3 regions of the Kitasatospora atroaurantiaca genome follow, and region 3 is predicted to be linked to each of the others. Evidence: riboswitches for the same ligand, from Rfam matches in the RefSeq annotation. Region 3 holds a riboswitch; each other region holds the start of a gene.
What was found. Region 3 has a riboswitch for cyclic di-AMP ahead of FB465_RS36390 (glycoside hydrolase family 16 protein). Riboswitches for the same ligand answer to the same signal wherever they lie in the genome.

Region 1: another riboswitch for cyclic di-AMP. It lies ahead of FB465_RS37550 (LysM peptidoglycan-binding domain-containing protein); the one in region 3 lies ahead of FB465_RS36390 (glycoside hydrolase family 16 protein).
Region 2: another riboswitch for cyclic di-AMP. It lies ahead of FB465_RS37400 (LysM peptidoglycan-binding domain-containing protein); the one in region 3 lies ahead of FB465_RS36390 (glycoside hydrolase family 16 protein).

Annotation. Positions count from the first base shown of each region.
Region 1 is NZ_VIVR01000001.1:4,624,972-4,632,054, reverse strand. It holds gene FB465_RS21260 (NAD(P)/FAD-dependent oxidoreductase) at 1-284, opposite strand, end outside; gene FB465_RS21255 (Ppx/GppA phosphatase family protein) at 714-1,655, opposite strand; partial or broken gene FB465_RS21250 (DUF501 domain-containing protein) at 1,781-2,287, opposite strand; gene FB465_RS21245 (FtsB family cell division protein) at 2,300-2,713, opposite strand; gene eno (phosphopyruvate hydratase) at 2,844-4,133, opposite strand; gene FB465_RS37550 (LysM peptidoglycan-binding domain-containing protein) at 4,359-5,261, opposite strand; cyclic di-AMP (ydaO/yuaA leader) riboswitch at 5,267-5,435, opposite strand; gene FB465_RS21230 (cytochrome P450 family protein) at 5,647-6,891, opposite strand; gene FB465_RS21225 (SDR family NAD(P)-dependent oxidoreductase) at 7,047-7,083, shown strand, end outside.
Region 2 is NZ_VIVR01000001.1:596,244-603,326, forward strand. It holds gene FB465_RS02735 (GH39 family glycosyl hydrolase) at 1-1,343, opposite strand, end outside; gene FB465_RS37400 (LysM peptidoglycan-binding domain-containing protein) at 2,011-2,718, opposite strand; cyclic di-AMP (ydaO/yuaA leader) riboswitch at 2,805-2,963, opposite strand; gene xdhC (xanthine dehydrogenase accessory protein XdhC) at 3,450-4,259, opposite strand; gene xdhB (xanthine dehydrogenase molybdopterin binding subunit) at 4,261-6,702, opposite strand; gene FB465_RS02755 (xanthine dehydrogenase small subunit) at 6,699-7,083, opposite strand, start outside.
Region 3 is NZ_VIVR01000001.1:6,363,610-6,370,692, reverse strand. It holds gene FB465_RS36390 (glycoside hydrolase family 16 protein) at 1-1,230, opposite strand, end outside; cyclic di-AMP (ydaO/yuaA leader) riboswitch at 1,234-1,406, opposite strand; gene FB465_RS28615 (carbohydrate binding domain-containing protein) at 1,799-5,077, shown strand; gene FB465_RS28610 (phenolic acid decarboxylase) at 5,171-5,500, shown strand; gene FB465_RS28605 (transglycosylase SLT domain-containing protein) at 5,598-6,599, shown strand; gene FB465_RS28600 (hypothetical protein) at 6,655-7,083, shown strand, end outside.

The DNA of each region.
Region 1 (7,083 bases), 1.7 Mb from region 3:
GCGATGGTGGCGACCTTGCGGGCGTGGTCCACACCGGTCACGTGACCGGTGAGCACCTCCGCCTTCTTGAGGGCGCTGCGCAGCGGGGCAACGAGGTTGCGGGGCGCGACGTTGCCGCCGGCCGCCTCGGGAAGGAAGGGCAGGTACGTCATGTACGACCGCGGGTCGACGACCGTGACGGTCGCCTCCCCGTAGCGCATCTTCTTGAGGATGCGCATCGCGGCATACAGGCCGACGTAACCACCGCCGACAATGAGGATGCGAGGACGCTCCGTGGTGCTCATATCCGAAAGTATCCACCCCCGTTCGGGCCGCCCTTCGTGAGGCCCGTCACAGCCCTCTGGACACCCTCTGCTACACTACGCGGCCACATCTGCCGGGGGTGGCGACCGCCTCACGGGCGCCGGGCGCAGCCGGTGAGCATCCGGACGCAGAGGGCACCGCTGAGCAGCAACGTTCCTTGTCCCGCCCGAGTTCCCGCTCGCCATTTCGATTCCGTCACCCGAGCGGGAGCCCTGCCTGCGATCCAGCGGGCGGGCGCTGAAGTCGACCTTCGGTCCCACATATCGGACGTAGCGGGCGGCTCGGTGCGACGAAAGGCTGGATCGCCATGTGAAGAAATTCACGAACTTTCTCGCGACTCGCCGTACAGGCCTCGGCCCCGGGCGCGCCGAGGGCGCTCCGGGGCCGATTCCGTAAGGGGTGTCGGGGGTTCAGACCGCCATACTCCAGGCGATCCCGTCGAGGATGTCGTGCTCGCTGACGACCACCTCGGCGGCGCCCGTCCGCTCCATGATCTCCAGCAGGACGAGGGCACCGGCCGCGATCACGTCCACCCGGCCCGGGTGCATCACGGGGATGGCCGCGCGCTGCTCGTGGGTCGAGGTCAGCAGCCGACCGGTCACCTCCCGCACGTCCGCCACCGGGATCCGCGAGTGGTGGATCGCCTCGGAGTCGTACGCGGGCAGGTCCAGGGCGATGCCGGCCACCGTGGTGACCGTACCGGCGAGGCCGACCAGCGTGGCGGCCTCGTTCAGCGGGACGACCTCCGCGGCCCGGTCCAGCGCGGCCCGGATGTCCGCCTTGGCGGCGGAGATCTGATCGGGCGTCGGCAGCTCGGTGCCGGCGAAGTGCCGCTCGGTCAGGCGGACACACCCGATGTCGACCGAGCGGGCCGCCTCCACGTCGTCCGTGCCGAGCACGAACTCGGTGGAACCGCCGCCCAGGTCGAAGACCAGGTACGGGGCCTCGAAGGCGCCGCCGGTGAGCTCCTTGGTGGCGCCGACGAAGGAGAGGTGGGCCTCCTCCTCGCCACTCACCACCTGGGGCTCGACGCCGAGGATCTCGCGGACGCCCTTGGTGTACTCGTCGCTGTTCTCGGCGTCCCGGGAGGCCGAGGTGGCGACGAAGCGGATGCGGTCCGGGCCGACGCCGTACTCGGCGATCACGGCGGCGTACTCGCGGCAGGCCGCGAAGGTCCGCTCCAGCGCCTCGGGGGCCAGCCGGCCGGTCCTGTCCACGCCCTGGCCGAGCCGGTTGATGATCATCCGGCGGTCGAGGTCGGCGATCTGGCCGGTGGCGGGGTCGAGGTCCGCGATCAGCAGGCGGATGGAGTTGGTGCCGCAGTCGATCGCGGCGACTCGCGTGGTGGTCATTCGGTCTCCTCCTCGGCCTGGCGCTTCTTCGCCGCACGCTCGGCGGCCTTCTGCTCCTTGGCGGCGATCACGGCGGCGTGGTCCTCGGCCTGCGCCCGCTGCTCGGCCACCTTCGCCAGGTTCTCGTCGACCTCGGCGGCGGAGACGCACGGGCCCTTGGCCCACCAGTCCTCCAGCATGCCGATCGCCTCGTCACCCAGCGGGTTGACGCCGGGCCCGGCCGCCAGTGAGTGGCCGACCAGCACGTGGAGGCACTTCACCCGGTCCGGCATACCGCCGGCGCTCGGGAAGCCCTCCAGCACCTCGATGGCGTCCCGGCGGGCGATGTAGTCCTCGTGCGCCTTCCGGTACGAGGCGGCGAGCTCCGGGTCCTCGGCGAGCCGGGCGGTCTGATCCTTCATCACACCGTCCGCCTCCAGGGTGCCGATCAGCGAGGCGGCCTTGGGGCAGGTCAGGTAGTACAGGGTGGGGAACGGCGTACCGTCCGGCAGCCGGGGCGCCGTCTCGACGACGTCCGGGTTGCCGCACGGGCAGCGGTGGGCCACCCCGCGCAGGCCGCGCGGGACGCGGCCGAGCTGGGCCGCGATGGCGGCGACGTCGTGGTCGGAAACGGCAGAGTTCTCAGTGGTCATGGGGAACTGTCTCTAGCGGGAGGCGGGGGCGGGGGTGGAGTCGGCCGCGTCGACCGAGTCCCAGATGCTGGTGTACCAGGGCTGGGCGGCCTTGGCCGCCTGGGCGGGCGCCGTGCCGCCCGAGGAGGGCTTGGGGGTGGCGGGCGGGCTCGGATCGACCGAGACGAACGGGGTCTCGCCGGGCATCGCGTAGTGCAGCCGCTCGCGGGCCTGCGCCTTCACGTACTCGGGATCCTGCCAGCGGGCCCGCTCCTTGCGGAGCTGCTCGACCTGCTGCTTGGCGTGGTCGGCCTTGGCGCGCTGGGCGGCGATGTCGGAGCGCTGCGAGATGAACTGCCGGGTGGGGTACGCGAGGATCGCGACGAGCGAGCAGAGGACGAGCACCAGGACGGTCGCCCGGCTGGTGAAGCGCGGCCTCGCGGCCATGCCCGGGATCTTCCACCTTGCCATCTCTCGTACCCCCTGCTGATCGCACCGGTGCCCCGGCCCCACCCTACGGGGTGAGAGCCGGGGCACCGGTACTACAGCTGTGTGTCAGCCCTCGTACTTGCCGTGCTTACTGGTCCGCAAAGCGGAACCGCGGGAACGCGCCACGCCCGGCGTACTCGGCGGCGTCGTCGAGGATCTCCTCGATGCGCAGCAGCTGGTTGTACTTGGCGACGCGCTCGGAGCGGGCCGGGGCGCCGGTCTTGATCTGGCCGCAGTTGGTGGCGACTGCGAGGTCGGCGATGGTGACGTCCTCGGTCTCGCCGGAACGGTGCGACATCATGCAGCGGTAGCCGTTGCGCTGGGCCAGCTCGACGGCGTCCAGGGTCTCGGTCAGCGAGCCGATCTGGTTGACCTTCACCAGCAGCGCGTTGGCGGTGCCGGTCTCGATGCCCTTGGCCAGGCGCTCCGGGTTGGTCACGAACAGGTCGTCACCGACCAGCTGGACCTTGGCGCCGAGCTTGTCGGTCATGGCCTTCCAGCCGTCCCAGTCCGACTCGTCCAGCGGGTCCTCGATGGAGACCAGCGGGTACGCGGCGACCAGCTCGGCGTAGTAGTCGATCAGCTCGGCGGAGGTGAGCGCCTTGCCCTCGAACTGGTACGCGCCGTCCTTGTAGAACTCGGAGGCGGCCACGTCCAGCGCCAGCGCGACGTCCTTGCCGGGCACGTAGCCGGCCTTCTTGATGGCCTCGGTGATGAGGTCCAGCGCCTCGCGGTTGCTGTCCAGGTTCGGGGCGAAGCCGCCCTCGTCGCCCAGGCCGGTGGAGAGGCCGCGCTCCTTCAGGACGCCCTTGAGGGTGTGGTAGACCTCGACGCCCCAGCGGACGGCCTCGGAGAAGGACTCCGCGCCGATCGGAGCGATCATGAACTCCTGGATGTCCACGTTGGAGTCCGCGTGCGAACCGCCGTTGAGGATGTTCATCATCGGGACGGGCAGCACGTGCGCGTTCGGGCCACCCAGGTAGCGGAACAGCGGGAGGTCGCTGGCCTCGGAGGCGGCGTGCGCCACGGCGAGGGAGACACCGAGGATCGCGTTGGCGCCGAGCGAGGACTTGTCCGGGGTGGCGTCCAGGTCGAGCATGGCCTGGTCGATCAGGCGCTGCTCGGTGGCGTCGTAGCCGACCAGCTCCGGGCCGATCTGCTCGATGACGGCGAGGACGGCCTTCTCCACGCCCTTGCCGAAGTAGCGGTTCTTGTCACCGTCGCGCAGCTCAAGGGCCTCGAAGGCACCGGTGGAGGCGCCGGACGGGACAGCGGCACGACCGGTGCTGCCGTCGTCGAGGCCGACCTCGACCTCGACCGTGGGGTTGCCGCGCGAATCGAGAATCTCACGGGCTACGACGACATCAATGGACGGCACGAGCATCTCCTTGCGGAAGCAGGGTCCTGCGGACAGGGGTGGAGTCTGCGGGGACGATTGCGGAGTCGTTACGACCAGAGCCTAACCGCACCGGCGCTCCGGGCCACGCTGCCCTTGGCCCCGTCTCACCGTGTGGCCCGGCTACTCGCCGGTAGTTCACCTGAATGACCGCGAAAGGGGGCGTTCCGGCCGCCGCCGGAACGCCCCCTGGTCCACGCCGCGGTCTCAGCCGAGGTGGAGCACCTGGCCGGGGAGGATCAGGTCCGGGTTGCCCCCGACGGTCGACCTGTTGCCGTCGTACAGCTTGTGCCAGCCGCCCGAGAGGTGCTGGTCGTGGGCGATGTCCGACAGGGTGTCACCCGGCACGACGGTGTAAGTGTTGCCGACCGCGGACGTGCTCTGCTGGACGGGGGCGGCCTGCGGGGCCGGGGCCGCCGGAGGAACCGGGACCGGGACCGCCTGAGGGATCGTGACCTCGGGGGTCGCCGGGGCTGCCGGGGTCGCCGGGGTGGACGGCGTCGCGGCAGGGGTCTGCGCGAACTGGTTGTAGATCTCCTCGTGGCTGGTCCAGTACCAGTTGCCGTCCTTCTGGTACCAGTACTTGCCCGAGGCCTCGTCGTAACCGGCCTTGCCGGGGAAGACCGGGACCACGGGCGCCTGGGCGGCGTCCTGCTCGCCGGCCTTCTTGGAACCCTGGATGGTGCCGGCGGCGCTGGCCGCACTGTCGCTGTCGACCTGGGCGGCCGAACCGCCCTTGGTCAGACCGGCCTTGACGGAGCAGACGGGCCAGGCGCCGGGACCCTGGGAGGCGAGCACCTTCTCGGCGACGGCGATCTGCTGGCCCTTGCTGGCCTGGTGGGCCTGCGCGGCGTACTGGGCGCCGCCGTAGGCCTTCCAGGTGCTGTTGCTGAACTGCAGGCCGCCGTAGAAGCCGTTGCCGGTGTTGATGCTCCAGTTGCCGCCGCTCTCGCACTCGGCGACCTTGTCCCAGGTCGACACGGGGGCGGCGTGGGCGCCGGTGGCGGTGAGCAGCGGCATGGCGAGACCGACTCCGGCCACGCCTGCGACGGCGATGGCCTTCTCGGTCTGCGTACGACGGCGGTGACGGCCCGAACCGGTGAAGAGCATGAAGACGTCCCTCTCCGCACGCCTGCGAGGTGAGCTGTCGGGTTCGGACCGGGAGGTGGCCCGGCCGCCTGCCGCAGGAACGGTCCTGCGTGGGCGGCTTCACCCCAAGCCGTGGGGGAACGGCAACTGACCTGGGTCCCCCGCCCCTGCCCAAGGGTCTGGTCGGTGTCCCGGCAGCGCGGCGGGCAGGACTCGGCGTTCCGCGCACGGGGTTCGCAGCTGCGAACTTCAGGGAGAGTAAACAGATGAGCCCACCGATCACAAGCTCATACCGCCTGCATCACAAGGGAATTACGGTCCGTCACCGATCGTCTACAAACGATCCAACTTTGTCCATATTGATGCGTATTCGGATCGTTGCTGGACAGAGCCGGTCAACACGCCGTCAGACGGCCGTGAACGACACCGGCAACTCCCGGAGCCCGCGCATGATCAGGCCACCGCGCCAGCGCAGGTCCGCCGGGTCCGCCGCGAGTCGGAGGTCGGGAAGGCGGGTGAGCAGCGTGGCCAGGGCGGCCTGGCCCTCCAACCGGGCCAGCGGGGCACCGATGCAGTAGTGGGTGCCGTGGCCGAAGCCCAGGTGCGGGTTGTCCTTGCGGGCCAGGTCGAGGGTGTTCTCCTCGGCGAAGCGGGCCGGGTCGCGGTCGGCCGCCGCGAGCACCACCAGGACGGGGTCGCCGACCGGGATGTCCACACCGCCGATGGTCAGCGGCCGGGTCGCGAACCGCCAGGTGGCAAGCTCCACCGGGCCGTCGAAGCGCAGCAGTTCCTCGACGGCCGTGGCCAGCAGGCCGGTCTCGCCGCGCTGGACTGAGGCCTGGAGGAGGGCCCGCTGCTCCGGGTGGCGGAGCAGGGCGAAAAGTCCGTTTCCGATCAGGTTCACGGTGGTCTCGAACCCGGCGAAGAGAAGGATGAAGGCCATCGCGGCCGCCTCGTTCTCGGTCAGGTGCTCGCCGTGGTCGCTCGCCCGGATCAGGCCGGAGATCAGGTCCTCGCCGAGGTCGGCCCGCTTGCGGTGGATCAGCTCCAGGAGGTAAGCCCGCATCTTCTTCACGGCGCGGGCCACCCCGCCGCGCGGGCCGCCGCCATGTCGGATCATCATCCCGGCCCAGTCCCGGAAGTCGTCCTGGTCCTCCGGCGGGACGCCCAGCAGGTCGCAGATCGCGTAGATGGGGAGCGGGAAGGCGAACTCGTGGATCAGGTCGGCCGAGCCGCGGGCCGCGAAGGAGTCGATCAGCCGGTCGGTGAGCTGCTGCACCCGGGGCTCGAACTCGGCCACCCGGCGCGGGGTGAACGCCTTGGAGACCAGCCGGCGCAGCCGGGTGTGGTCCGGCGGGTCGATGTTCAGCAGGTGCGTCATCAGGTCCGCCTGGCGTTCGCCCGGGATACCGACCCGGCCGGTGCGGTGAGCCTGCTCGCTGTGGTGGGCGGGGTTCTTGGACAGCCTGCCGTCGGCCAGCGCCTGCCGGGCGTCCGCGTACCGGGTGACCAGCCAGGCGTCCACCCCGCTGGGCAGCGTGGTGCGGTGCACGGGAGCGTGCTCGCGCAGCCATGCGTACGCGGGGTAGGGGTCGGCGGCGAACTCCCAGGTGAAGAGTTCCGGCTGGCTGGTATCGGGCGTTTCCGGCATGTCATGACCGTAACCGGTGCCGCGGAGGCGTGAGTCTGGTCACCTGGCGGGTAATTGCTGTTGCGGAGGGTCGCTACGTGCCTACGATCCTCCGATATGCCTTTGGTGGGCGCCGGTGCGGTGTCGTCCACAGAGCTCTGAAGGAGGAGCAGGCCATGCGAGTAGCCGGGGCAGTGGTGGTCATCGCGGTAC
Region 2 (7,083 bases), 5.8 Mb from region 3:
GGCAGGGTCACTTGTGTCTGGCCGTCCGTGATGCCGGCGGTGCTCTTGGTCGGACTGGCGAACGGGGCGTTGGGGTTGGTCTGCCATACGTCGGCCGTACCCGAGGTGAGGCCCGTGGTCTGGATGACCGCGGTCCGGGTGGCACTCGGATCCTTGTTGATCAGCACGACGTTGCCCGGCCCCGAGGAGGCGTAGACCTCCACGTTCGGCAGTGACGTCGAGGCCTGCACCAGCGACGGGCCGAACGGCCGGAACATTGATCCGCCGGAGAACATCAGCGTGCCCCAGTAGATCGGCATGGGGTCGTTGACCTGCATGCCGAAGTGCGTGGCATCGGCGGACTTCTCGAAGGTCTCGCCGAGGGCACCGTTCTGGTCCGCGTACTGGTGACCGATGCCGCCTGCGCGGGTGATGTGGCCGAGCACTGAGGCGCCCCACACGGTGTCGACGGCTTGGTAGAAGCGGTCGTCGCCCTGATAGGCGCCGGGGTAGCCGTCTGCTGTACGCCAGGACCAGTTGTACTCACCGACCTGGATACCGATCTGGCCCGCGCGGGCGGGAACGGTGGCGTTGATCATGTTGCGGATCTGGGTGATCTCGTCCTCGTAACTCACCGTCTGGGACAGTGCGGTGGCGTTGTCGAGGAAGGTGCTGCCCATCGCGTAGTGGTGGTAGTCGACAATGTCCACGGAGTTGCCTGCGCAGTTCAGGAAGCTCTGGAGATCAGATGCGTTGAAGTACGACCACGCGGGCCCGGCGACCTTGATCGTAGGATCGACGGCTTTCATCGCGGAGACAGTGCTGTTGAACAGCTGGCAATAGGTGCCGATGCTCATGCCGGCGTTGTTCGGCTCATTGCCGATCACCCAGTAGCCGACCGGCTTCCCTTCCGATTTGAAGTGGTTCACCATGTTCGCGCCGTCCGACGGGGTGAAGTTGTCGTCACTTGACCCGCCAAGGACGATCTTCGGGGTGCCGCCGGAAGCAACGATGCTGTCCACCCACTGGTCGCCTGAGATGTTCGTCGGGCCGCCGCCGGCCGAGGAGATGATAGTGCCGCCGTTCCACTGCAGCGGCACCCGGTAGGTGGACAGGCCCAAGCTTTTCAGCTTGGTGCGCTGTTTCGCGGCGGCAACGACGCTGCCGCCGCTCTGACCGTAGGTGGAAATGGTTCCCGAGAAGGCGTTCGGATTGACTTGCCCGATGGCCGTGGAGAAATCGATGGTGACGTTGGATGCGGCAGCTGCGGCCGGCTGAATGGTGGCTTGGTATCCCATGACAGCCGTGGACAGCGTGGCGGCCAGTGCGAGCGCCTTAAGGGCACGGCGGTGTCCCATGATCATCTGATTTACCCTCTGGTAGTCGAATTCGGCGATGCCCCATCGACGGGGCGACGATTCCGGGTGCCGGTCTGCGGCTCGCGGTCCCCGGCAGGTGCTGACTATGTGGTGGTAGCGGTGCGTCCGCCCGGGCGCCAGGCGTTTTGGGCAATGCTCCGTTGGAAAGGTCCGCCTGGCGCGCTGCGTGCCGCCGGGCGGGGCGGGTTCGTCGAACTGTGTGACGGCCGATCCCGGGAATGGCCGTGGCGGATCTCGAGGGCCTTCGCGGCTGACAGCCGGGCCGCCTGCGCTGCCCTGCCGGGCACGCAAGAATCGCATGAGCGCGGCACGCCGGCAGTGCGGCATGGACCACCCCGCTGACGGCCGGCAACTGACGCTGCTTCAGGCGGATTTGAAGGTCGAGCGCTCATGGGGTCGCCCGCGGAAGACGGTTGCCGGCACCGCGCGGGTGCCGTACGGCTACGTCACCGCCGCCACTCCCGCCGTGACCACCGCCCTGCTCACCATCGTGCGCCACGGGCGGGCCGGCGGACCGGCCCGACGTCCGGACCACCAGGTGCACCACGCCGTACTGACCCGGGTCAGGCCGACGACCGCCCCGGCCCCGTGCTCGGACGTCGCAACACACCGACCGCATCTGCACCTCCGGACAGGCTCGGCTCGCTGCCGATCAGTACCAGTGATGGGTCTGCCAGAACGCCCAGGCGGCGTTGGGACTGCCGTAGCGGCTGTTCATGTAGTCCAGCGCCCACTTGATCTGGGTCACCGGGTTGTCGCGCCAGTCCGAGCCGGTCGAGGCCATCTTGGAGCCCGGCAGCGCCTGGGCCAGGCCGTAGGCGCCCGAGGACGGGTTGGTGGCGTGAACGTTCCAGCCGCTCTCGTGGCTGATGATCTGGCTGAACGAGGCGAACTGGTCGGCCGGAACGACGGAGGCAGCAAGGGCCTGGATCGAACCGGCGGAATAGCTGATCTGGGCGGCGGGCCTCGACGTCGGCACAGCGGGCTTCGCGGCAGGCGCTGCCGGGGCCGCCGGCTTCGCAGACGCCGGCGTGGCCGTGGCCGGAGCGGCTGCGGAGAGCACCAGCTTCTGACCCGGGAAGATCAGGTCGGGCCCCTTGGTCAGGGTGCTCCTGTTCAGCTCGTAGAGCTTCTGCCAGCCACCCTGCACGTGGTGGCCGACAGCGATCCTGGACAGGCAGTCACCGCTGGCCACGGTGTACGTCGCGGGAGCAGCCGCCTGCAGCGCAACCGGAGCGGTCTCCTGGGCCTGCGCCACGACAGGGGCGGGGGCGGCGGTCTGAACACTGGTGGCACGGGCGGGGGCCAGGGCGTGCGCGCTGGCGGCACCGGTGGCGATGACCGGCAGGGTGGCCCCCACACCGGTCACGGTGGCCGCGGCGACAAGGCGTTTGGCAGAGGTCTGACGGGGACGGCGATGACGACCGGTTCCGGACAGCATGAAGGAGTATTCCTCTCCCACGCCTACGAGGTGAGCTGTCGGGTTCGGGCTGGAGTTGCCCGGCCGCGCGGAGGCACGGCTTCACCCCTAGCCGCGAAGGCGCTGGGCGCGCTTGCGGCGACTTACCTGGGTCCCCCGCTCCTACCGTGGTGCGTTCTGTTGCGTCCAGACCTCTCCGGCGGCAGGACTCGGCGTTCCGGAGAAGTTGATTCCGCTTCTGGGCGGATGCCGGTGACCCTAGGCAGATGCGCGCTCGAATCACAACCCCGGGCCACCAGAGACACGCAAAACGCGCCACCTATGTCCCCTTTTGGCACGATCTACGCATGTCGTTGATCGCTTGGAGCCATATCGGAGAGCCGCTGGTCGTGGCGAGGACAGCGAGGACGATAAGGGCGATCCGGCCGGGCGGGAGCTTGCGCCAGCGAGAGCGGTCTTCTTCAGGTGACCGCGGACCAGGCCGGAGGTGGTTCGGCTCCCTCACGGCGGGTCTGTTGCCGGCAGGTCGGTCTGTCGCAGCCCAGGAGTCCAGGGCCTGCCGCACCGGGGCCGATGCCTGTTGAAGTGACGGGCATGGTCGTGTCGAAAGGGCGCCCCGCACCTGTGCGTTCGCACGAGCGCGGGGCACCCCTGTCGATCCGGTTGGAGAGTCAGCATCCTTCGGTTTCGAAGGTGCGCAGCAAATCGGCAGCGACGCTCACGGCAATTGTCGCGGGATCCTTGCCGGTGATGTCGGCCAGCCCGATCGGGGTCTTGATCCGATCGATGGTGGCCTCGTCGTGACCGCCCTCGGTGGCGAGGCGTTTGCGGAACCGCACCCACTTGGCCGCCGACCCGATCAGCCCGATGGAGCCGAGATGGGTTGTGCGCAAGGCGGCGTCGCACAGAGCGGCGTCCTCGGCGTGATCATGGGTCATGATCAGGATGTGGGTGCCGCGCGGCAACTCCGCCAGCACCTCCTCGGGCAGCAGCGGCGTGTGATGCACGGTCACCTGCGCCACCGCGTCTGCCAGCACGTCGAGCCGCTCCTCGGTGAGGATGTCGGAGCGGGTGTCGATCAGATGGAGGTCGAGGTCCTGACGTGCCAGGATGCGCGCCAGTTCCAGCCCGACGTGCCCGACGCCGAAGATTGCCACCGCTCGTACCGCCGGCAGCGGTTCGAGCAGCACCGAGACCATGCCGCCGCAGCACTGCACGCCATGCTGGTTGACCACCTTGTCGTTCAGGGCGAAATCAATCAGCTCCGGCTCAGGCTTGGACGCGGCGATCATCTCCCGCGCCCGGTCGATCGCGACGGCCTCGACATTGCCGCCACCGATCGAGCCCCACGTCTCGGTCTGCCCCACAACGAGTTTCGCACCGGCGTCGCGCGGCGCATGGCCGCGCACGGTCGCGACGGTCACCAGCACGCCGGACTCCCGGCGTGCTCGCAACCGTGCCACCGCGGCGACCCACGTCATGTCAGGCACCGCTCAGCGCTTTTGCATCGGTTTGGATCCTGCCGTTGGCGACGTGCCCGTTTCCAGCGTGGCCGTTGGTGGCAAACCCGTTGCGGGCGTGACCGTTCCGGGAGACATCGCCCTGGCGAGCCGCCTGGATCGCCCAGTACACCGCCTCCGGCGTCGCGGGCGAGGCCAACTCGACGCTGACCCCGCTCGACCCGAAGGCGGCGGCGGCCTGCCGCAACGCTTCTCGCACCGAGAACGCCAGCATCAGCGGAGGCTCACCCACCGCCTTGGACCCGTATACCGCGCCCTCTTCGGTTGCGTTCTCCAGAAGCGTGACGTTGAACTCCTCGGGCATCTCCGAAAAGCTCGGCAGCTTGTAGGTGCTCGCGGCCTGCGTCAGCAGCCGGCCGCGGTTCGGCCCGTCACTGGCGTCCCAGCGCAGGTCCTCGAGCGTCAGCCAGCCCGCTCCCTGCACGAAACCACCCTCGACCTGACCGATGTCGATCATCGGGGACAGGCTGTCGCCGACATCGTGCACGATGTCCACGCGCCGGATGCGGTAGGCACCGGTGAAGCCGTCCACCTCCACCTCGGCTGCGGCGGCGCCATGCGCGAAGTACTTGAACGGCGAGCCCCTGAACGTCTTCGCGTCCCAGTGCAGACCCTCGGTCCGGTAGAAACCGGCCGCCGACAACTGAACCCGCTGGAAGTACGCGGTGCGCACCAGGTCGTCCCAGGCCAGCTCCTTGTCGCTGCCGAGAGTGCGCGCGACGCCCTCGACGATGCGCACATCCGAGGCGTTCGAACCCAGCAGGGTGGCGGCCACCTGCAGCAGCCGCTCGCGCAGCTGCTCGCAGGCGTTCTTCACCGCCGCGCCGTTGAGATCCGCCCCGGCACTGGCGGCGGTGGCAGAGGTGTTGGGCACCTTGTCGGTTCGCGTCGGGGCCAGCCGCACCTTGTGCAGTGGGATACCCAGCGTGGTCGCGGCAACCTGCAGCATCTTGGTGTGCAGGCCCTGGCCCATCTCGGTGCCGCCGTGGTTGATCAGGACCGAGCCGTCCTTGTAGATCAGCACCAGCGCGCCGCCCTGGTTGAAGGCGGTGAGGTTGAACGAGATTCCGAACTTGAGGCCGGTGACCGCAAGTGCCCGCTTGGTGTTCGGGTGCGCGGCGTTGAAGGCGGCGATCTCGCGCCTGCGATCGGCGATGCCGGCGTTGTCCTGAACCTGCTGCCAGACGGCGGAGATCCGTTCGGGGTGAACGACCGGCTGTCCGTACGGTGTTGACTGGCCCTGCCGGTAGAAGTTGCGCTCCCGCAACTCCATCGGATCCAGACCGAGCAGCGGCGCGCACCGACCCATGATGTCCTCGATCACCAGCATGCCCTGCGGTCCGCCGAAGCCGCGGAAGGCGGTGTTGGAGACCTTGTTGGTCCTGGCGATGCGACCGGCGATACGCGCGTTGGGAATCCAGTAGGTGTTGTCGATGTGGCACAGCGCACGGGCCACCACCGGCTCGGAGAGGTCCAGGCTCCAGCCGCCGTCCGCGGTCAACGTGGCGTCCAGGGCCTGAATGCGGCCCTCGGCGTCGAAGCCGATCTTCCACGTGGCGTGGAACCCGTGCCGCTTGCCGGACATGGTCAGATCCTGAGTCCGGTTGAGCCGCACCCGAACCGGACGACCGGTCAGCCTGGCGCCGAGCGCGGCGACGGCCGCGAACCCATGCGGCTGCATCTCCTTGCCGCCGAAGCCGCCGCCCATCCGCAGACACTGCACGGTCACCTCGTGGCTGTGCAGACCGAGCACGTGCGCGACGATTTCCTGGGTCTCCGAAGGATGCTGGGTGCTGCTCTGGACGAACACCTGCTCGGCCTCGTCGATGTAGGCCAGCGCCGCATGCGTCTCGAGGTAGAAGTGCTCCTGATCGGAGAACTGGAACTCTCCGGTGAACACGTGCGCGGAGTCGGCGAAGCCCGCGTCGACGTCGCCGGTCAGCATCATCGGCCGGGCGCCGTGAAAACTGCCCGCCGCGATCGCTTCCTGAAGCGTGATCAGGGAGGGCTGTTCGTCGAGTTCCACCTCGACGGCCGCCGCACCGAGCCGGGCCGCTTCCAGGGTCTCGCCGAGCACCCAGGCGACCGCGTGGCCGTGGAACATGACCTCGTCGGGGAACAGCGGTTCGTCATGCTTCATCCCGGCATCGTTGACGCCGGGCACGTCGGCACCGGTCAGCACACGGACGACACCGGGCACGGCGAGCGCGGGCTCGGTGCGCAGCGCGGTGATCCTGCCGTGGGCCTTCATGACCTGGACCGGATAGGCGTGCAGCACGTCCTTGGTGCGATGGTTCAGGTCGTCGGTGTAGAGCGCGGTACCGGTGACGTGCAGAACGGCACTCTCGTGCGGCATCGAGACACCGACGACAGGCTTTTCGGGGCGCTCGGACAGATGACTCATGACGACACCGCCTCGGTGGTTTGCGCGTGCAGCTTCAGCAGGCTCTGGCCGAGCATCGCGGATCGGTAGTCGGCGCTGGCGCGGTGATCGTTCATCGGCGTGCCCTCGGCCTGCAGCACAGGGGCTGCGGCCTCGACAGTCTCCGCCACCCACGGCCTGCCCTCCAGAGCCGCTTCGGTGGTGAGCGCGCGGATCGGGGTGGCAGCCACGCCGCCCAGGCCGATGCGTGCCTTGCGGACGATCCCGTCCTCGATGTCGAGCACGAAAGCGACTGCCACGCTGGAGATGTCGTCGAAGCGCCGCTTGGCGATCTTGTGGAAGGCCGTGATCGGCGACAGCGGCAGCGGGATGCGCACCGCGCGGATCAGCTCGCCGGGACGG
Region 3 (7,083 bases):
GTAGTCGGCGGCGAAGCTGAGCGGGGCGGTGCCGGAGGGCGCGGGGTGGTACTGGCCGGCACCCACCGACAGGTTGAGGATCAGGTACGCCGACCAGTCGGCGCCCACGCCGGTGCCGTCCGAGAACACCTTGGTGCCGTTGACGTACCAGTCGACCGAGGTGGCGCCGTAGTACGTGCCGATGGTCACCCACTGGTCCTTGGCGACGGCGTTGGCGTCGGTGTAGTACTTCGAGCCGGACTTGACGTGGTTGGTCAGCTCCAGCAGGTTCGGGTTGTCGGGGTGGTACTCGAAGGAGTCGATCTCCCCGTTGCCGTTCTTCCAGGTCCACAGCGCGGGCCAGGCGCCCGAGCCGGTGGGCAGCTTCACCCGGGTCTCGGCGTAGTCGCCGGTCTTGACCTGGAAGCCCTGGGAGGAGCCCTCGGTGGTGAGCAGCCCGGTGTCCCAGGCCTGCTTGCCGTTCTCCAGGGTGTGGCTGGACGGCTTGGCGGTGAAGGTGGCGACACCGTCGGCGACGCTCACGCCGCTGGTGGTCAGCCAGTCCAGCTTGTTGTCGTCCGGGTTGTGGTTGCCGTAGCGGTAGGCGGTGCTCTTGTCGCCGACCCAGGTGGAGCCCCAGGCGATGCTGCTGTTGAACTCGTCGGACCAGGTCAGCGACTTGCCGGGGACCGGCGAGGCGGTGCCCGTGGTCGGCGGGGCCGGAGCGGGAGTCGGCGTGGGAGCCGGGGCCGGAGCGGGGGCCGGAGCCGGGGCAGGGGCCGGGGCAGGGGCCGGGGCCGGGGCAGGGGCCGGGGCCGGGGCAGGGGCCGGGGCCGGAGCGGAGGCCGTACCGGAGACCGTCAGCGTCTTCTTGGCGAGGTTGTGCCAGCCGCCGTTGTAGTCCTGCCAGGCGCCGAACTCGGTGTAGGAGCCGGCCGGCAGGGTGCGGCTGCCGGTGGTGATCGAGACACCGCTCGGGCAGATCCGGATGTCGTGTGCCGAGCCGGGGAAGTCCAGGTTGTGGCCGGCCGCGTCACGGACGGCGACGCCGAGCGTCTTGGCCGTGAAGCAGGTGGTGGAGTGGACCGTGAGCCCGGCCCGGGCGGCCGTACCGGCGGCCATCGAGGTGGGTGTGAGGCGGTCCTGGGTGACGCCGGTGGCGGCGCTCGCCTGGCCGACCAGCGGCACGGTGACCAGCGCGGCGGCGCCGGCTATCGCGCCGAGGCGCGCAGGGGTGGCAGAAATGCGCATGTCGGGAGTCCTCTGCGACGCCTGCGAGGTGAGCTGTCGGGTTCGGGCCCTGAGGAAGCCCGGCCGCCCGCAGGACGGCTTCACCCCGAGCCGCATCCCCACGCCTGGACAGGCGCGGGGGCACGGCAGACTGACCTGGTTCCCCCGCTCCTGTCCGTGTTCGGTGCTCGAGTGCCCGCCGTCGGGTGGACAGGACTCGGCGTCCCGACGGGCAGGGTCCGCGCAAAGCGGACATCCCGTGCAGGCTAGGCAGATCGACCGTACTCGGACAATGAGACGTCCCTCACAGGCCGTGGGCGCGAACTCTTTACGCCGGATTTACGGACTAGTACCCTCCTGAAACATCTTGCAGATCCTTGCGCAAGACAGAGCGTCAGCTCTGGCCGCCCTGCCCGTCGGAAATCCCGGCAAACCGGGGCGTGGCAAGCCTCATGGAGCACGCCCGACGGCCGTATGCGCCGCAGGATCTGCAAGTGGTTGCAGTGACTTGTGCTGCCGTCGGGACCTCGCTCCTCACCCCCACCCGACAGGCCGCTCCCCCGCGCGGCCCGCTCCGAGGAGTCCCCCCGTGGACCACGCACCACGTCGCAGGGCCCGGCACAGGCGCCGCCACCCGCTGCTGGCGGTGCTGACCGCCGTGGCCGGGCTGGTGGCCACCCTGCTGCACACCGTCGCCGCGCACGCGGCCACCAGCGCGACCGTCTACTACAAGCCCGCCACGAGCTGGACCACCGTCGACATCCACTACGCGCCCACCGGCGGCAGCTGGACCACCGCCCCCGGCGTGGCGATGGAGGCGGCCTGTACGGGCTGGTACAAGAAGACGATCGACCTGGGTACGGCCACCTCGCTCGCCGTCACCTTCAACAACGGCTCCGGCACCTGGGACAACAACGGCGGCGCCAACTACCAGCTCGGCAGCGGCATCAGCGCCGTCTCGGGCGGCGTCGTGAGCACGACCGACCCCTGCGCGGCGGCCACCCCCGCCTCGGCCACCGTCTTCTACTGGACGGCGACCGGGAACTGGCCGGCGTACTACCTGCACTGGGCTCCCACCGGCGGCAGTTGGACCACCGCGCCCGGCACCCTGATGACCGCAGCCTGCACCAACTGGGTCAAGCTGACCGTCAGTCTCGGCACCGCCACGAGCTGGCAGGCCACCTTCAACAACGGCTCCGGCACCTGGGACAACAACAGCGGTGCCAACTACCAGCTCGGCACCGACCTGATCAGCGTCAAGGACGGGGTGGTCGCCCACAGCGACCCGTGCGGTACCACCACTCCGCCGACCGGCACCGCCGCCACCGTCTGGTACTCCACCGCCACCGTCGGCTGGTCCACCGTCAATCTCCACTGGGCTCCCACCGGCGGCAGTTGGACCACCGCGCCCGGTGTCGGGATGGACGCCGCCTGCACCGGCTGGGTGAGGAGGACCGTCGACCTGGGCACCGCCACCACCTGGCAGGCCACCTTCAACAACGGCAACGGCGTCTGGGACAACAACAACAGCGCCAACTACCGGCTCGGCAGCGGCAACAACACCGTCAAGGACAAGGTGGTCACGGCGAACGCCACCGACCCCTGTGCAGCCGTCGTCCCCGACACCACCGCGCCGACCGCCCCCACCGCCGTCGCCGCGAGCGCCACCAACACCTCCGTGGTGCTGACCTGGAACGCCGCCACCGACAACGTCGGCGTGACCGGCTACCAGATCACCCGCACCGGCGGCACCAAGGGCACCTCGGTGGTCAACACCGCCTCCACCGTCCACTCGGAGAGCGGCCTGGAGGCGACCACCTTCTACTGCTACACCGTCAAGGCCCTGGACGCGGCGGGCAACCTCTCCGCGGCGAGCGCAGCGGGCTGCGCCACCACCGGGACGGCTCCCCCGGCCGCCCCGGGCGGCACACCGCTGGGCGGCGACCCGCGCAAGGACCCGATCTACTTCGTCCTCACCGCCCGCTTCAACGACGGTGACAGCAGCAACAACCGCGGCGGCAGCCAGGACGTCAAGTCCGGCAACGCGGCCAACAACGACCCGATGTTCCGCGGCGACTTCAAGGGCCTGGTCCAGAAGCTGGACTACGTCAAGGGCCTCGGTTTCTCCGCCATCTGGATCACCCCGGTCGTCCTCAACCGCTCGGACTACGACTACCACGGTTACCACGGCTACGACTTCTACCGGGTGGACCCGCGGCTGGAGTCGGCCGGCGCCTCGTACCAGGACCTGATCAACGCGGCCCACGCCAAGGGCATCAAGATCTACCAGGACGTGGTCTACAACCACAGCTCCCGCTGGGGTGCCAAGGGCCTCTTCACACCCACCGTGTACGGCGTCCGCGACGCGCAGTGGAGCTGGTACTACGACGCGCCGAACGCCGGCTTCGAGTACGACGGCCTGACCGTCGACCCGGTCTCCGGCAAGTCCTACTACAACGGTGACCTCTGGTCGACGGCCGAGCCGGCCGGGAACACCTGCGTCAACTGGGGTGTGCCGACCGGCGGCAAGAGCGCCGAGGGCTACACCGTCTACAACTGCCAGTGGCCCAACCCGACCTCGGGAATGTTCCCGAAGGCGCTCTACCACCAGTGCTGGATCGGCAACTGGGAGGGCGAGGACGCGCGGAGCTGCTGGATCCACGAGGACCTGGCGGACTTCAACACCGAGAACCCGGTCGTCCAGAACTACCTGATCGGCGCCTACAACAAGTACATCGACATGGGCGTGGACGGCTTCCGGATCGACACTGCCGTGCACATCCCCCGGGTCACCTGGAACCGGCACTTCCTGCCGGCCATCTACAGCGAGGTCAGCGCGAAGTTCGGCGCGGCGAAGGCGGCGGACTTCTTCGTCTTCGGCGAGGTCGGCGCCTTCGTCAACGACAAGTGGAACCGCGGCTCGGCCAACCAGTCCGCCCAGTACTACACCTGGAAGGAGCGGTTCACGTACAGCACGGACGACGCCACCGCCGCCGTCCAGCAGTACACCACCGACAACGACCCCGGCACCCAGCCGACGTCCACCAACGCCTTCCTGAACGGGAACCTCTACCACGCCCCCGACCACAGCATGTACTCCGGCATGAGCGTCATTGACATGCGGATGCACATGAACTTCGGGGACGCCTCCAACGCGTACAACAACGGCAAGGACTCGGACGACAGCTACAACGACGCCACCTACAACGTGGTGTACGTCGACAGCCATGACTTCGGCCCCGGCAAGTCGAGCACCCGGTACGCCGGCGGCACCGACGCCTGGGCCGAGAACATGGCGCTGATGTGGACCTTCCGCGGCATCCCGACGCTGTACTACGGCTCGGAGATCGAGTTCCAGGCCGGGAAGCAGATCGACTGCGGCCCGACCTGCCCGCTCGCCAGCACCGGCCGGGCGTACTACGGCGACAAGGTCGCCGGCGAGGTGACGGCCGGTGACTTCTCGGTGGTCTCCGGTGCCTCGGGTGCGGTGGCGACCACGCTGGCCCAGCCGCTGGTCAAGCAGCTGCAGCGGCTGAACCAGATCCGCCGGGCCGTCCCCGCCCTGCAGATGGGGCAGTACTCGACGGAGGGCGTCTCCGGGAACATGGCCTTCAAGCGCCGCTACACCGACACCGCGAGCGGCGTGGACAGCTTCGCACTGGTCGCGGTGACCGGCGGGGCGACGTACGGCGGGATCCCCAACGGCACCTACAAGGACGTCGTCACGGGCGACGTGAAGACGGTCTCCGGCGGCAGCCTGACGGTGGCCGCGCCCGGCAAGGGCAACCTGCGGGTGTACGTGCTCGACCTGGGCGGCGCCAACGCCGCACCGGGCAAGATCGGCACGGATGGCCCCTACCTGAAGTAACCGGTGAAGCGTCACCTGGTCGGATAGGTTGGTGGGTACGGCCGGAGGCCTCCGGCCGTACCCACCGTTCTCCCAGACGAGGAACGCCCGAAGATGACCGCGCCCCTGCCAGGCTTCGCCGGACACACGTACCTGTTCCAGGTCGACAACGGCGCGGCCTTCCGAAACGCCTACTCCGCCGACGGGACGCGGCTGCGCTGGGAGGGCCTCGGCGAGTCGGCCGGCCAGTGGGAGGACGTCACCCTGCACGTCGCCCAGGTCGGCCCGGAGCTCTACTTCGTGAGCTGGACGGAGGCGAGCGGCATCACCGTCAGCCATGTGATGGACCTGGCCAAGCTGACCGTCCGGGCCTTCTGGACGTACGAGGGAGAGGGCGGCCGGGTCGGCGAACTCCACACCGGCACCCTGGAGCAGGTCGCCTGAGTTCCATCCCGGACAACAGTTCGGCTAGCCTCTTGACGGATAATCAGCCGGAGTACGGGGAGTGGCTGCGGACTCCGAGAACATGGGGGAGAGCCGTATGGGTGGCGACAGGTTCGGTGTGTCATTGGCGGAGCTGGCCAGGATCCAGAAGGACTGGCAGTCCATCAACGAGCGCATGACGGAGATGACCAAGAAGGTCGGCCGGATCAAGGAGGCCGTCGCCAAGGCGGCCGCCACCGATCTGATGGCGAGCCAGCTGGCGGGTGTCGTCGGCTTCGGCGTGGTGGCGGTCCAGGTGGCGAGGGACGTCGAGGACATCCTGAAGCGGACCGAGCACCTCCAGCAGACCAAGGAGCGCCTCACCAAGGAGATCGGTGAGGACGCGCAGAAGATCAAGCAGGTCATCAAGGAGTACCAGGAGATCGAGCGCAGGATCCAGGAGGAGCTGCACAAGAAGGAGAAGCAGCACCAGCCGCCGAAGTCGCCCGGGGGCGGCGACCGCACCGGGATCGACAGCACCGGCCCCGGACACCACAAGGACCACGGCGGCGGCGGGCACCACCAGCCGCCCAAGTCACCGAACGAGCACGGTGGCGACGGCGGTGGCGACGGGCACCACTCGGCACCTTCCTCGGAAGGCAAGATCAGCATCTCGCAGGTGAACTACGGCGGCGCCGGTTCCTGGAAGAGCGGCAAGGAAGCCTGCACCGACTACATCAACAAGGTGCTGGACATGAAGGGCATCACCGATCCCAAGGCGCGCGCCAACTGGATGCGCGGGATGCTCACCATCGCCGAGCGCGAGTCCTCGTTCAACTCCTCGCGGTGGCTGGTCAACAAGAACGACAGCAACGCCTGGGGGCCCGTCCAGTCGGACGGCGCGCCGCTGCACTCCTCGCGTGGGCCGTGGCAGTGCATCCCGGACACCTTCGCGAGCTACCACGAGAAGGGGACGTCGACCGACATCTACGACCCGGTGGCGAGCTGCGCGGCCTCGATGAACTACCTGATGGGCCACTACCACGTGTCGCCCGACGGCTCGAACCTCGCCGCCAAGGTCCCGCAGGCCAACCCCGCCAGCGGACCGCACGGCTACTGAGCAGGTCCGTCCGGACAGATCACTCGTACTCGTCAACCAAGGAAGAGCCACCATCTTGTCCCGCGCCACCACGCTGATCGCGGCGACCGCCGCCGTGCTCGTCTCGCTCGGCTCGCTGACCGCCTGTGAGCCCGACGACGCCTCCACGGCCGCTGCCCCGCCGAGCACCGCGTCCACACCGGCCTCGGCTCCGGCCCAGGACTCGGCCTCGCCGAGCGGTCAGGCGCCCACGGCCACCTCGTCCGCCGGCGGCCAGGGGGTCAAGGGCCTGCCGAACCCGGTGTGGATCTCGGCGAACAACATCCCGCTGTACTCGGCCTACCACTGGGCGTCCCCGGCCGAGGCGGCGAAGACCGCCAAGGACCCGAAGTTCGAGTTCGAGTCGCTGTGCAGGTCCAAGCGCTCGACCGACCTCGACGGGGTCACCTCGCGGGCGACGGCCGGTCAGGCTCTGCTCGGATCGGGCGGCGGCCAGGACTGGCAG